DNA from 2 places in the Pantoea sp. SM3640 genome. Region 1 is predicted to be linked to the other one. Evidence: predicted binding sites of a transcription regulator. Region 1 holds the regulator's gene; the other holds the start of a gene.

Region 1 (7,308 bases):
GGTTGGCAAGCGCTACCAGATGATCCAGCGTTAACCCCTGGGCGAAGCGCCGGAATTTATCGCCGCTGGCGGAGCCGATCAGATCGTTGAGCAGGCTCCACTGCGCCAGCACCACACCATCCTGTTCAATCTGCGTCATCAGGCTCTGTTGTCGGGCGCGGAGGCTGGCGTCGCTGTGCAGCTGCTGCTGAATCTGACCCTGCTGGCTGGCGTTGTCGCGCAGGGCCAGCCGTAACTGCTCCAGCTGCTGCGCCAGTGCTTCGGCGGATTCCGGCATCGCATCGGGTTTCGCCTGCTGATGAACGCTGAGCCGCTGCTGCAGATCCGCTAGTCGCGCCTGCTGCTGCTGGCATTGCTGATCGAGCTGCTGCAGCTGCTGACGCAGTTGCAGCGCAGTCTGCTCATCCAGCAGCGCCGCGCGCAGGCTGGTTTCATCGATAAATCCGGCGCTCTCCAGTGCCTGCTGCAGCGTGCTTTCCGCCTCTGCCAGTTTGCCGCTGAGCGTCTGACGCTGATTTTCCAGCCCCGACAGCTCACCCTGCAGGCGACTGACCTCGGCCTGCGCCTGCTGCAGGGCGGTGAGCTGCTGTGCCAGCTGTTCATCAGCGTGCTGAACGCGGGCCTGCAGCTGCTGACGGGCGTTGGCGACATCGCGATCGCCAAACAGCGCCAGACGGGCACGACGCATTTCGCTGAGCTGCGCCTGGCTCTGCTGCTGCTGCTGCTGACGGGTGGCGAGCTGCTGCTGTTCCTGCTCTGCCTGTTGTTGCAGGGCAGTGAGCTGGGTTTCCCCTTTTAACAGCTGCGGCTGCAGGTTAGCGAGCAACTGCTCACTTTCCTGCCAGCGCTGCCAGCGCCGCTGTTGCTCCGCCAGCCACGCATCGCGATCGGCAGCATCGGGCAGGGCAAGATGGTGCGCGCTGAACTGCTGCTCCAGACGGCTCTGCAACTGCTCCCAGGCCTGCTGTTCCTGCTGCTGACGCTGTTGCAGCGCATCCAGTGCCTGTTGCAGGCTGGTCAGCGACTGCTGCGCCAGCTGTTCGGCCTGCTGGTGCTGCTGCCAGGCCTGTAGTTGCTGAAGATGGTGATCTTTCGCAGCCTGACGCGCCTGTTCAGCGGCCTCCTGAGCCTGTCGCTGCTGCTCAAGCTGACTTTCACGGTCGCTTTGCTGCTGCTGCCACGTGGCTAAGGCCTCGCGATCGGCAAGCGGGATGGTAAGTGCCAGCTCACCGCTCAGCGCCTGCCATTGCTGCTCAAGCTGCTCAAGCTGTTGCTGCATCCCGGCGATTTCATCGCGCAGGGCCTGCTGCTGCACTACTGACTGCTTCAGCTGTTCATTTTTTGCCGTGCCCGCTTCACGCAGTGCCTCGGTTTGCTGCTGCAGCGCAGCCCGGCGCTGCTGGTTAGCACTCACTTCCAGTGTGCTGTAGGCCTCAACGGCGGGATGGGTGCAGGAGCCGCACAGCGGGCAGGGCTGATCGGCGGTGAGCCGGGCGCGGTAATCGCTGAGGTCGACAATCTGCTGCTCCAGCGCGCAGATTTTTTCGACATCATCCAGCTGCTGTTTTTCGCGTTTCCACGTCTCGCGCAGGCTCTGGAGTTCCGCTTCACTCTGCTGATGCGCTTTTTCCAGCGCGCTCAGCCTTTGCTGGCGCTGGCCCAGCTGCTGGTGCAGCGGCTGCCACTGCGTTGAGAGCAGCAGCAGTTGCTGACGCGCCGGACGGCTGTTCTGCAACTGGCTTAATGCCTGCCGCAGTGCGGCAGGCGGATGCTGCTCCTGAAGCGAAGTGAGTACCTGCTCCGCCTGCGACAGCGCCTGGCGGGCCTGTTGATCTGACAACTGGCGCGGCAGTGCCTGTTGTGCCTCTTGTTGCTGTTTCGCCTGTTGCGCATCGATCTGTTGCTGCTGCTGTTCGCGCTGTTGCGTCAGTCCCGCCAGTGTCGCCTCGCGCTGTGCCAGCAGGGCAAAGTTCTCCTGCCATACCGGCAGCGAAGCGCCCCAGTGCGCCAGATCGGCCAGCTGCTCGCGTAACTGATGCTGTTCGGCAATCGCCTGCTGCCAGGCCGCGACCTGCTGCTTCTGCTGCGTCAGGCTGGCCTGGGTCTGGTCGGCATGCTGCTGCTGCCGGGCATTTTCCTGCTGCTGCTCTGCAAGCTGTTGCTGCAGCGTCGTGATGTGCTGATCCAGCGGCAGCACCTGTTCCGTCAGCAGGTTCTCCTGCTGCTGCTGTTCCTGCTGCGCCAGCTGGCGGGCGGTCTGAGCGGCCGCATAATTCTGCTGATGCTGCTGCTGCTGGTTCTGCGCCTGCTGCTGCGCCGCGGTAAGCTGCTGATAGCGGCTCTCAGCCTGCTGCTGTTCACTGCGCAATGTGTCACGCTGCTGCAGTTTAATCCTCAGTTTTTCAGCCGGTTCGCTGCGAGCCAGCCGCTGGCGGTCGGTTTCAGCCGCCTGTGACGCGGCCTGTGCCTGCTGTAGCGCCGCTTCAGCCTGCGCACTCTCCTGCTGTAACTGCTGTGCCTGTTGCTGCCACTGCTGCTGTTGCTGCGCCTGCTGATAATCCGCGCTGAGCTGCTGTTCAGCCCTGGTCAGATCGCTAAACTGCTGTTGCAGCGCGTCGCGGGCATCGCTATCCAGCAGCGCCATCGCTCCCGCCTGGCTGCGCAGCAAATCCAGCTGGGTTTTCGCCTCTTTATGACGCTCGTAGATGGCTGCGGAAATCAGGCCGTAAATTTCGGTGCCGGTCAGCTCCTCCAGCAGTTCGGCGCGTTCACTGGCTTTCGCGTTGAGAAAGGCGGCGAATTGTCCCTGTGACAGCATCATTGAGCGGGTGAAGCGTTCGAAATCAAGACCTGACAGGGTTTCGATCAGCTTCAGCTTGTCACCGACCTTATCGGCAACAATGGTGTTGTCGTCACAGCGCGCCAGCTCAACGCGCGGCGCCTGTAGCTTGCCGTCAGCGGTGCCGCGCGCGCGGTTCTGGCTCCAGAAAGCGCGCCAGGCTTCACCTTTGATCTCAAACTCGACCTCAGCCAGACATTCTGCGCAGTCGCGGGTCATCAGCGCATTCTGGCTCTGGGAAATCGCGCCCAGGCGCGGCGTCTGGTGATAGAGCGCCAGGCAGATGGCGTCCAGCAAGGTGGTTTTACCGGCTCCGGTGGCCCCGGTTATCGCAAACAGGCCGTTGCTGGCAAAGGGTTCGGCGCGGAAGTCGATGAACCATTCACCGCGCAGGGCATTGAGGTTTTTAAACCGTAGCGTAAGGATCTTCATTGGGTCTCTTCCATGGCGGCCAGCGTCTGGTGAAACAGCGTGGTCATCTCGTCGATTTGCGCCGGTTGCAGCTCCTCATCCAGCGCCAGGCGGCGGGCAAAGACCTCTTCCACCTTCAGCTCACTCAGCGTTTCGTTGTCGAGCCGCGCCAGGCTCTGCTGCCGCTGTTCACGGCTGCGGCGCAGCAGCAAGACTTCGACCGGCAGCGTAGCGGTCAGGGTTTCGACCTGACGTTGCAGATCACTGAGGTACTCCTGAGTGGTGACTTCGATATCGAGCCAGGTCGGTTTTTCCTGCTCTGCCGAACTGAAGGCATTTAGCTGTTCCGCTATCTGCGCCAGCGACCCTTTCAGCACCTGCATCGGCTGCGCCTGTGGCACCATCAGCGGCGTGACTGACTGCAGGCCGCTGGCCGCCAGCTCCAGCAGGAAGACGCTTTTTTCAGTCCCCAGCTCATCAAAGCTCAGCGGAATCGGCGAGCCGCTGTAGCGGATATGCTCGCTGCCCGCCACGCGCTGGGCGCGATGAATATGGCCGAGCGCAATATAATCAGCAGCGGGAAACGCGCTGGCGGGAAACGCATCCAGCGTGCCGATATAGATGTCACGCACTGAATCGCTCTGGCTGACGCCAACGGTGGTGAGATGCCCGGTAGCAATGACGGGCAGCGCATAGCCCAGCGCCTGGGCGGCGGCAAAACGCTGCTGATAGTGGTGGGCAATCGCCTCCAGCAGCGAGGTCTGCTTGTCGCGTCCCGACTGACCCGCCCGGCTGCGCAGGATATCGCGCGGGCGCAGATAGGGAATGGCGCACAGCAGCGCGCCCGGCTCGCCCTGGCGGGTGTTGAGCAGCAGCACATCATCCTGCGCCTGCGGGGTGGCGATCACCCGCGTGTTGAGGCAGGCCAGCAATTCGCGTGACTCATTCAGCGTTGCCACGGAATCGTGGTTACCCGCCAGCACAATCAGCTGACAGCCCGCAGGCTGCAGTGCCACCACGAAGCGGTTAAACATCTCGCGGGCGTAGCTGGGCGGCGTACCGGTATCAAACAGGTCGCCTGCAATAATCAGCGCATCCACCTGATGCTGTTCAATCTGGATCAACAGCCAGTCGAGAAACGCCTGATGTTCCGCCGCCCGACTTTTGTTGTAGAAGAACTGCCCCAGATGCCAGTCCGCAGTATGAATGATGCGCATGATGAGTCCCTGCCGTTGTGATTCGCCGGGCGATTATACTGGCTCTGCGGCCAAAGCAAAAAAATGTCGCTGCGCTGTCATAAATGATTACCAGTGAGGTTACAGGCAGGTTATGTTTTTCATAAAAGTGTCACAAATCTGACGCATAATGGCGCCGCGAATCTCAGTGACAGCCGTCATAATCAGCAGGAGTAATAATGGCTAAGCGCATTTTGGTTGTGGAGGATGAAGCCCCCATCCGTGAAATGTTGTGTTTTGTTCTGGAGCAGAACGACTATCAGCCAATCGAGGCGGAAGATTATGACAGCGCCGTTGGCAAGCTGATTGAACCCTGGCCCGATCTGATTTTGCTGGACTGGATGTTACCCGGTGGCAGCGGGATTCAGTTTATCAAGCATCTGAAGCGCGAGGCGATGACCCGCGATATCCCGGTGATGATGCTGACCGCGCGCGGCGAAGAGGAAGATCGGGTACGTGGCCTGGAAGTGGGCGCCGATGATTACATTACCAAGCCGTTTTCACCTAAAGAGCTGATGGCGCGGATCAAAGCGGTAATGCGCCGCATTTCGCCGATGGCAGTGGAAGAGGTGATTGAGATGCAGGGGCTGAGTCTGGATCCCTCCTCACATCGCGTGATGTCCGAAACCACGCCGCTGGAGATGGGCCCCACCGAATATAAGTTGCTGCACTTCTTTATGACGCACCCGGAGCGTGTCTACAGCCGCGAACAGCTGCTGAACCACGTCTGGGGCACCAATGTGTATGTGGAGGATCGCACTGTCGATGTTCACATTCGCCGTTTACGTAAAGCGCTGGAAGTCTCCGGCCACGATCGCATGGTACAAACCGTCCGTGGAACAGGGTATCGTTTCTCTGCCCGCTACTAAACGGAGCCTTTACCGTGCTGGAACGCCTCTCCTGGAAGAGATTACTGACAGAACTGCTGCTGGCCTGTCTGCCTGCGGCGCTGCTGGGTCTGCTGTTTGGCGGCCTGCCCTGGTGGCTGCTGCTGAGCGTGGTCATGGTGTTGTTGTGGCATTTCCACAATCTGATGCGGCTGTCGCACTGGCTGTGGCTCGACCGCACCATGACGCCACCGACCGGGCGTGCCAGCTGGGAACCGCTGTTTTATGGGCTTTACCAGATGCAGCTGCGCAACCGGCGGCGGCGGCGTGAACTCGGTAATCTGATTAAGCGTTTTCGCAGCGGGGCCGAATCGCTGCCGGATGCGGTGATCCTGACCACGGAAGAGGGCACTATTTTCTGGTGTAACGGCCTGGCGCAGCAGCATCTGGGCCTGCGCTGGCCGGAAGATAATGGCCAGAATATCCTCAATCTGCTGCGTTACCCGGAGTTCTCCCGCTATCTGCGCCAGCGCGATTTTGACAAGCCGCTGACGCTGGTGCTGAACAACAAACTTCACATGGAATTCCGCGTCATGCCCTATAGCGAAGGGCAGTGGCTTCTGGTGGCGCGTGATGTGACGCAGATGCATCAGCTGGAAGGGGCGCGCCGCAACTTCTTTGCCAACGTCAGCCATGAGTTACGCACGCCGCTCACCGTGCTGCAGGGCTATCTGGAGATGATGAATGACTCGGTGATGAGCGAGCCGTCGCGCAGCAAAGCGCTGCACACCATGTCGGAGCAGACGCGCCGCATGGACAGTCTGGTGAAACAGCTGCTGACGCTGTCGCGCATCGAAGCCGCGCCCGCGATCGATCTCAAAGAGAAGGTCGATGTGCCGGTGATGCTGAAGCTGCTGCAGCATGAGGCGGCGACGCTGAGTGGCGGTCGTCACGATATTCATTTCCATACCGATCCCCATCTGAAAGTGTTCGGCAACGACGAACAGCTGCGCAGTGCTATTTCCAATCTGGTGTACAACGCGGTGAATCACACGCCGGAGGGCACGCGGATTGATATCAGCTGGCTGCGTGGCAAGCAGGGCGCGACCTTCCGGGTGTGCGACAACGGGCCGGGTATTGCGTCAGAACATATTCCGCGTCTGACCGAGCGGTTCTACCGGGTTGATAAGGCGCGTTCGCGCGCCACCGGCGGCAGCGGGCTGGGACTGGCGATTGTGAAACATGCGCTGAGCCACCACAACGCGCGGCTCGATATCACCAGCGTGCCACATAAAGAGACTTGTTTTACCTTTACGCTGCCCGCGAGGTTGATTGTGAACAGCGTGATGCAGGAGAATGCCGTTCATTAATCGCTGCCGGATCTCTCTGATGCGCCTCCTTCTTTTATTAATCGTCTCTCTGCTGCCGGGTCTGGCGCTGGCCCAGCCCGGCACGCTCTCCGGCAATCTCAGCAGCGTCGGATCCGACACGCTCGGCTATCTGATGACCCTGTGGGGCGAAGATTTCAGCCGCCAGGCACCGGGCGTCAATGTGCAGGTTCAGGCCTCCGGTTCGTCTACCGCGCCGACCGCGCTGGCGGCGGGTGCCGCACAGCTCGGGCCGATGAGTCGCCCCATGCAGGCTGATGAACGTCAGGCCTTTGAGGCGCGCTACGGCTATCCACCGCTGGCGGTGCCGGTGGCAATGGATGCGCTGGTGGTGGTGGTCAATCAGCGCAATCCGCTGCAGCAGATTGAACCGCGCCAGCTCGACGCGATTTTCTCCATTACCCGCCTGTGTGGCGCGCACAGTGTGCCGCTGCGCTGGGGCGATCTTGGTTTAACCGGCGACCAGTGGCGCGAACGGCCGATTCAGCGTTATGGGCGCAACTCCGCCTCCGGCACCTGGGGGTTCTTCAAACAGCAGGTGCTGTGTAAAGGCGATTTCCGCAGTGACGTAGCGGAGTTTCCCGGCTCGGCGGCGGTGGTGCAGGCGG
Region 2 (7,308 bases), 1.2 Mb from region 1:
AATCAGGGCGAAATTGTCACCCTGATTGGCGCTAACGGAGCCGGAAAAACCACGCTGCTGGGCACGCTGTGCGGCGAACCGCGCGCGACCCAGGGCACTATCACCTTTGATGGCAAAGCGATTACCGACTGGCAAACGGCGCGCATTATGCGTGAAGCAATCGCCATCGTGCCAGAGGGACGGCGGGTGTTTTCGCGCATGACGGTGGAAGAGAACCTGGCGATGGGCGGCTTTTTTGCCAGCCGCCCGGAGTATCTGACGCGGATTAAGCGCGTGTATGAACTCTTCCCGCGGCTGGAGGAGCGTAAAATCCAGCGCGCCGGAACGATGTCAGGCGGCGAACAGCAGATGCTGGCGATTGGCCGTGCGCTGATGAGCCAGCCGCGCCTGCTGCTGCTGGATGAGCCGTCGCTGGGACTGGCACCGATCATTATTCAGCAGATCTTCGACACCATTGAGCAGTTGCGCAGTGAAGGGATGACGATTTTCTTGGTGGAGCAGAATGCGAATCAGGCGCTGAAGCTGGCGGATCGGGGCTATGTGCTGGAGAACGGGCATGTCGTGCTCGAAGATAGCGGTGCAGCTCTTCTCTCCAACGAAGCCGTCCGCAGCGCGTACCTCGGCGCTTAACGTTTAGAGGCCTGGCTTACTTGCCATTTCGACACCGGGCAGTGCTCGCATTCCTCACGTACTCCAGTACGCTCCGGATGCTGTGCGCTGGCCGGTGCCGAACTGCCTGCGACGCCGACGGCCTTTAGTGTTGGTTTGAGTGGTAGTGTCGATGGCCTTTACATTTGCGCAAAAGCACGGACAAGCGCTGCTATTGCCCGAGGCCGTTGCAGCTTATGGTAATAAATTCGACGTAGTAATGATGTGTAGCCGCTCAGACTGCTGACAAAACCAAATCAGGGTGAATCTGGCCGCAACAAATAAACTCAACGCGCAGGGAACACGGTCAGAAGAGGAAAGCGTCCCGCGCCATGGACGGCGCGGGCCGAGCATGTCATGGATGACGGATTTTGCGTCTTTCCGATCTGACCGTGTTTCCTGTGCATGCTCAGTCTTACAGCAACCTGGCTAGATTTTGTCCACAAAGTAGTGCTGCTCCGCCCTTCCTCTCTTTCGCCTGTCACCCCGCTGTCATCTGCCTGTTATTAATCCGTCATTTCCTCGTGTCATGTTACTTCGCGAACCAGAAATCCGTGATTTCACGCGTATTTACCTGCACAGGAAAATTCTATGTCCGTCGTTACCTTTCGTCGTAGCCTGATGAGCGTGCTGCTCGGTCTGACGCTCAGCAGCCATGCCATGGCCGCCACTGAGATCCCCTTCTGGCACTCTATGGAAGGCGAGTTAGGCAAAGAAGTGGATTCGCTGGCACAGCGTTTTAACGAGACGCATCCCGATTACAAAATTGTTCCGACCTACAAAGGTAACTACGAGCAGAGTCTGGCGGCAGGGATTGCGGCCGTGCGCAGCGGTAAAGCGCCTGCGGTGCTGCAGGTCTATGAAGTCGGTACGGCGACCATGATGGCCTCTAAGGCGATTGTGCCAGTGCATCAGGTTTTCAAAGATGCCGGCATCCCCTTTGATGAAAAACAGTTCGTACCCACGGTGGCGGGCTACTACAGCGACAGCAAAGGTCAGCTGATCTCTCAGCCGTTTAACAGCTCGACGCCGGTGCTCTACTACAACAAGGACGCCTTCAAAAAAGCGGGTCTGAACCCGGATCAGCCACCGAAAACCTGGCAGGAGCTGGCGACCGATGCCGCGGCACTGCGCAAAGCGGGCATGAGCTGTGGTTACGCCAGCGGCTGGCAGGGCTGGATCCAGATCGAAAACTTCAGTGCCTGGCATGCTCTGCCGGTGGCGACGGAGAACAACGGATTTGACGGCCTCGACGCGGTGCTGGAGTTCAACAAGCCGGTGCAGGTTCGTCATATCGACCTGCTGGAAGCGATGAATAAGAAAGGTGACTTCACCTACTTTGGCCGCAAAGATGAGTCCACCGCCAAGTTCTACAACGGCGACTGCGGTATCACCACCGCTTCATCCGGTTCGCTGGCCGATATCCGTCATTACGCTAAATTCAACTTCGGCGTCGGCATGATGCCGTATGACGACACCGTACCGAATGCGCCGCAGAACGCCCTGATTGGTGGTGCGAGCCTGTGGGTGATGAAAGGCAAAGATGCGGCAACCTATAAAGGCGTGGCCGAGTTTATGCAGTTCCTGTCTAAACCGGAAATCGCCGCGGAATGGCATCAGAAAACCGGCTATCTGCCGATCACCACCGCCGCCTACGAGCTGACGAAACAGCAGGGCTTCTACGACAAAAATCCGGGAGCAGATATCGCGACCCGCCAGATGATGAACAAGCCGCCACTGCCGTTCACCAAAGGGATGCGTCTGGGCAACATGCCGCAGATTCGTACCGTGATCGACGAGGAGCTGGAAAGCGTCTGGACCGGTAAACAGTCACCGCAAAGCGCGCTGGATAACGCAGTGAAACGCGGCAACGAGCTGCTGCGCCGCTTCCAGCAGCAAATGAAGTAATCTCTCCCCTGGCCAGCCCAGGCTGGCCCCTCTTTTCTGACGTCAGGTACGCCATGTCTTCATCCCGTCCGGTCTTTCGCACCAGCCTGTTGCCTTATCTTCTGGTGCTGCCGCAACTGCTGATTACCGCCATCTTCTTTCTCTGGCCTGCCGGTGAAGCGCTGTGGTACTCGCTGCAAAGTCTCGATCCCTTTGGCATCTCCAGCAGCTTTGTTGGGCTGGAGAACTTCAGACGCCTGTTTGCCGATCCCTACTATCTGGATTCGTTCTGGACCACAATCAAATTCAGCAGCATGGTCACGGTCTTCGGCATGGTGTTTTCGCTGCTGCTGGCGGCGCTGGTGGATTATGTGGTGCGACTGCGCCGCCTCTATCAGACCCTACTGCTGCTGCCCTACGCCGTTGCCCCGGTGGTGGCCGCGGTGCTCTGGATGTTTCTGTTTAACCCCGGTCTGGGCCTGTTCAGCTATCTGCTGAACCACATCGGCTACAACTGGAACTATGCGCAGAACAGCGGTCAGGCGATGTTCCTGATTGTGCTGGCGTCGATCTGGCAGCAGATGAGCTACAACTTCCTGTTCTTCTTCGCCGCACTGCAATCAATCCCCAAATCGCTGGTGGAAGCCGCCGCCATCGACGGTGCCGGGCCGGTGCGTCGCTTCTTCAACCTTTCTCTGCCGCTGATTACGCCGGTCAGCTTCTTTCTGCTGGTGGTGAACCTGATCTACGCCTTCTTCGATACCTTCCCGGTGATCGATGCCGCAACCGGTGGCGGGCCGGTGCAGGCCACCACCACGCTGATCTATAAAATCTATCGCGAAGGATTTACCGGTCTGGATCTCTCCTCATCCGCGGCGCAGTCGGTGGTGCTGATGCTGCTGGTCATCGGGCTGACGGTGCTCCAGTTCCGCTTTGTTGAACGTAAGGTGCAATACCAATGATTGAGAATCGACGCGGACTGGATCTCTTCAGCCACATCGTACTGGTGCTGGGCGTGCTTACCATCCTGTTTCCGCTCTATGTTGCCTTTGTGGCGGCGACGCTGGATAACGAGGCGGTCTATCAGGTGCCAATGACGCTGGTACCGGGCACGCATCTGTGGGAGAACATCTCGCGCATCTGGACGCACGGCGTTAACGGCAGCGGACCGGCGTTTGGCCTGATGTTGCTCAACAGCATGATCATGGCGCTGGGCATTACCTTCGGCAAAATCACGGTGTCGATGCTGTCGGCGTTTGCCCTGGTCTGGTTTCGCTTTCCGCTACGCACGCTCTTTTTCTGGCTGATCTTCATCACGCTGATGCTGCCGGTTGAGGTGCGTATCTTCCCCACGGTGCAGGTGATTGCCGACCTTAATCTGCTCGACAGCTACAGCGGCTTAACCCTGCCGCTGATGGCCTCAGCGACCGCCACTTTTCTGTTTCGTCAGTTCTTTATGTCACTGCCGGATGAACTGGTGGAAGCGGCGCGCATCGACGGTGCCAGTGCGATGCGCTTCTTCATCGACATTGTTCTGCCGCTGTCGAAAACCAATCTGGCGGCGCTGTTCGTGATCACCTTTATCTACGGCTGGAACCAGTATCTCTGGCCGCTGCTGATCATCAATGACGCCAGCCTCGGCACCGCGGTGGCGGGGATCAAAAGCATGATCTCCTCCAGCGGATCGCCAACCCAGTGGAACGAAGTGATGGCGGCAATGTTATTAACCCTGATCCCACCGCTGGCGGTGGTGTTAGTCATGCAGCGTGCCTTTGTGCGCGGTCTGGTTGAGAGTGAGAAATAAGATGGCAGGCGTAACCCTTCAGGCAGTAACCAAATCCTACGATGGCAAAAATCAGATCATTCAGCCGCTGAACGTCACCATCAATGACGGCGAGTTTATGGTGATGGTCGGGCCATCTGGCTGCGGTAAATCGACCCTGCTGCGCATGGTGGCCGGACTGGAGCGCGTTACCTCCGGCGATATCTATATCGACAATCGGCGCGTCACCCAGGAAGAGCCGAAAGATCGCGGCATTGCGATGGTGTTTCAGAACTACGCGCTCTATCCCCATATGTCGGTGGAGGAGAACATGGCCTATGGCCTGAAAATCCGTGGGATGGGCAAAGAGCAAATCCGCCAGCGGGTGCTCGACGCGGCGCGCAGCCTGGAGCTGGATCACCTGCTGATGCGCCGGCCTCGCGAGCTTTCGGGCGGACAGCGCCAGCGCGTGGCGATGGGGCGCGCCATCGTGCGTGAACCGGCGGTGTTTCTGTTCGATGAGCCGCTGTCGAATCTCGACGCCCGCCTGCGAGTGCAGATGCGGCTGGAGCTGCAGCAGCTGCATCGCCGCTTACAGACCACCAGCCTCTATGTGACGCACGATCAGGTTGAGGCGATGACGCTGGCGCAGCGGGTGATGGTGATGAATAAAGGTGTCGTCGAGCAGATCGGCACGCCGGTCGACGTGTATGAACGTCCCGCCAGCCAGTTTGTCGCCTCGTTTATCGGCGCGCCCGCGATGAATCTGCTGAAAGGGCAGATCAGCAGCGATGGTTCGCGCTTTAATCTCGATGCCTCGCATGCACTGCCGCTCAGTGACAGTAAACCGAAATGGGCTAACCAGCCGGTGGTGCTGGGTATCCGGCCAGAGCATATCCGGCAAAGCAGCCGTGAGCAGGGCGGCGTACCGCTACGCGTCGATACGCTGGAGATGCTGGGCGCCGATAATCTGGCACATGGTCGCATCGGGGACACGCCACTGGTGGTACGCTTAGCCCACAGCGAACGGCCGCAGCCAGGCAGTACGCTGTGGCTGCATCTGCCGTCAGATGCGTTACACTTCTTCGATTCAACCCATGGAAAGCGTCTGGAATGAGCACACAACACTGGCCCTATCCCCGCATCGTTGCCCATCGCGGTGGCGGTAAACTGGCACCGGAAAACACCCTGGCGGCAATTGATGTCGGCGCAAAGTATGGTCATCAAATGATTGAGTTTGATGCCAAATTATCAATGGATGCGCAGATCTTCCTGCTGCATGACGACACGCTGGATCGCACCAGCAATGGCTGGGGCGTGGCAGGTCAGCTGCCGTGGGAGAAGCTGTCGCAGCTTGATGCGGGCAGCTGGTTTGGCAACGCATTTACCGGCGAAAAGCTGGCGCGGCTGGACGAAGTAGCGGCACGCTGTCGTCAGCATCAGATGATGGCGAACATCGAGATCAAACCGACCACCGGCAGCGACGCTGAAACCGGACGCGCCGTGGCGCAGGCTGCCGCGATTCTGTGGCAGGATCAGACCGCACCGCTGCTCTCGTCGTTCTCTTTTGAGGCGCTGGAAGCGGCGATGCAGGTCGAGCCGCAGTTGCCGCGTGGCCTGCTGTCGCACAGCTGGGATCCCGAGTGGCAGGAGAAAACGAGCGCGCTGGCGTGCGTCTCCATTCATCTCAATCACAAGGTCCTGACCGCTGAGCGGGTCACCGAACTGAAAGCAGGCGGACTGAAGATTCTGGTGTATACCGTGAACAGCCCGGACCGGGCGCGGGAATTGCTGAAGTGGGGCGTCGATGCCATCTGTACTGACAGCATCGACATCATTGGCCCCGATTTTCATTAGTTCTGATTCGGATTCTGGTTCTGCTGGCCCGGCTGCGTGGTAATCACCCGCTGCTGGGCGCTGTTGCGCTGCTCCTGCATTTTACGCTGCATGTCCTGCGTCTGACGCTGCTGATCCTGGCGCAGCTTCAGCTGTTGCTGCTGTTGCTGGCTCTGCATCTGCGACTGCATCCGCTGCTGACTCGGGTTATAACCCGGTTTATTCGGATCGTTGGTGCTGTTCAGCGTGTTCGCCTGACTGGCGAAAGGCAGCAGGGCGGCTAAAACAATCATCCACTTTTTCATCTTTCCTCCTTCCTTTATCGCGACAGGTTTTTTGGGTGCACAACGGCGCACACCGATATCAGGGTCGCACCCATAAGTTTACGCGATATCACAGACCTTACTTTCAGATGTATTCCTGATTTGACTTAACCCCGGTTATTTTGCTGTATTTGTAGGCACTTGCAGAAATGATAAAAAAATGTAAATAACAACATGGGATGGTGGCAGGATGAAAATGAAGCAGACAGTGCGTCAGCTTAGCTGGTCGCTGGTGATGAGTTTTACCGTGGTGGCAGGCGCGAACGCCGCGCCCACTCAGGCTCCGCCGGTCTCCTACGGTGTGGACAGTGATACTTTTCACCCGGTAAAAGCGCAGCACGGCATGGTGGCGTCGGTGGATGCGCTGGCAACCCAGGTGGGCGTGGAAATTCTGCGTCAGGGCGGGAATGCGGTGGATGCCGCGGTCGCCGTGGGCTTTGCGCTGGCCGTGACCCATCCGCAGGCGGGCAACCTGGGCGGCGGCGGCTTTATGCTGCTGCGCACGGCTTCTGGCCGCGCTACCGCTATCGATTTCCGTGAAATGGCACCGGGCCACGCGTCGCGCGACATGTTCCTGGATAAGCAGGGCAACGCCGACAGTAAGCTGTCGCTGACCTCACATCTGGCTTCCGGCACGCCGGGCACCGTTGCCGGACTGGCGCTGGCTGCGCAGAAATATGGCACCCTGCCGCTGAGCACCCTTCTGGCACCGGCGATCAAACTGGCGCGTGACGGTATTCCGGTCAACGATGCGCTGGCGGATGACCTGAAGACCTACGGCAAAGAGGTGCTGATCACCCATCCCAACAGCAAAGCGATCTTCTACAAACCGGACGGCACGCCGTGGCAGAA

What was found. The regulator PhoB, encoded in region 1, activates phosphate uptake and scavenging genes when phosphate is short. The targets are predictions, from matches to a motif close to CTGTCATAAAACTGNCNNAT.
Region 2: a site for PhoB is predicted at 1,149-1,168, ahead of ugpB (sn-glycerol-3-phosphate ABC transporter substrate-binding protein UgpB). Genes of this name have one in related genera too.

What each region holds. Positions count from the first base shown of each region.
Region 1 covers NZ_CP064872.1:2,911,078-2,918,385, reverse strand. Annotated here, with positions in the region: gene IV493_RS13665 (AAA family ATPase) at 1-3,271, opposite strand, end outside; gene sbcD (exonuclease subunit SbcD) at 3,268-4,467, opposite strand; gene phoB (phosphate response regulator transcription factor PhoB) at 4,665-5,354, shown strand; gene phoR (phosphate regulon sensor histidine kinase PhoR) at 5,369-6,682, shown strand; gene IV493_RS13645 (PstS family phosphate ABC transporter substrate-binding protein) at 6,702-7,308, shown strand, end outside.
Region 2 covers NZ_CP064872.1:147,181-154,488, forward strand. Annotated here, with positions in the region: gene livF (high-affinity branched-chain amino acid ABC transporter ATP-binding protein LivF) at 1-630, shown strand, start outside; gene ugpB (sn-glycerol-3-phosphate ABC transporter substrate-binding protein UgpB) at 1,240-2,556, shown strand; gene ugpA (sn-glycerol-3-phosphate ABC transporter permease UgpA) at 2,610-3,497, shown strand; gene ugpE (sn-glycerol-3-phosphate ABC transporter permease UgpE) at 3,494-4,339, shown strand; gene IV493_RS00690 (sn-glycerol-3-phosphate import ATP-binding protein UgpC) at 4,341-5,414, shown strand; gene ugpQ (glycerophosphodiester phosphodiesterase) at 5,411-6,154, shown strand; gene IV493_RS00700 (DUF2756 domain-containing protein) at 6,151-6,438, opposite strand; gene ggt (gamma-glutamyltransferase) at 6,653-7,308, shown strand, end outside.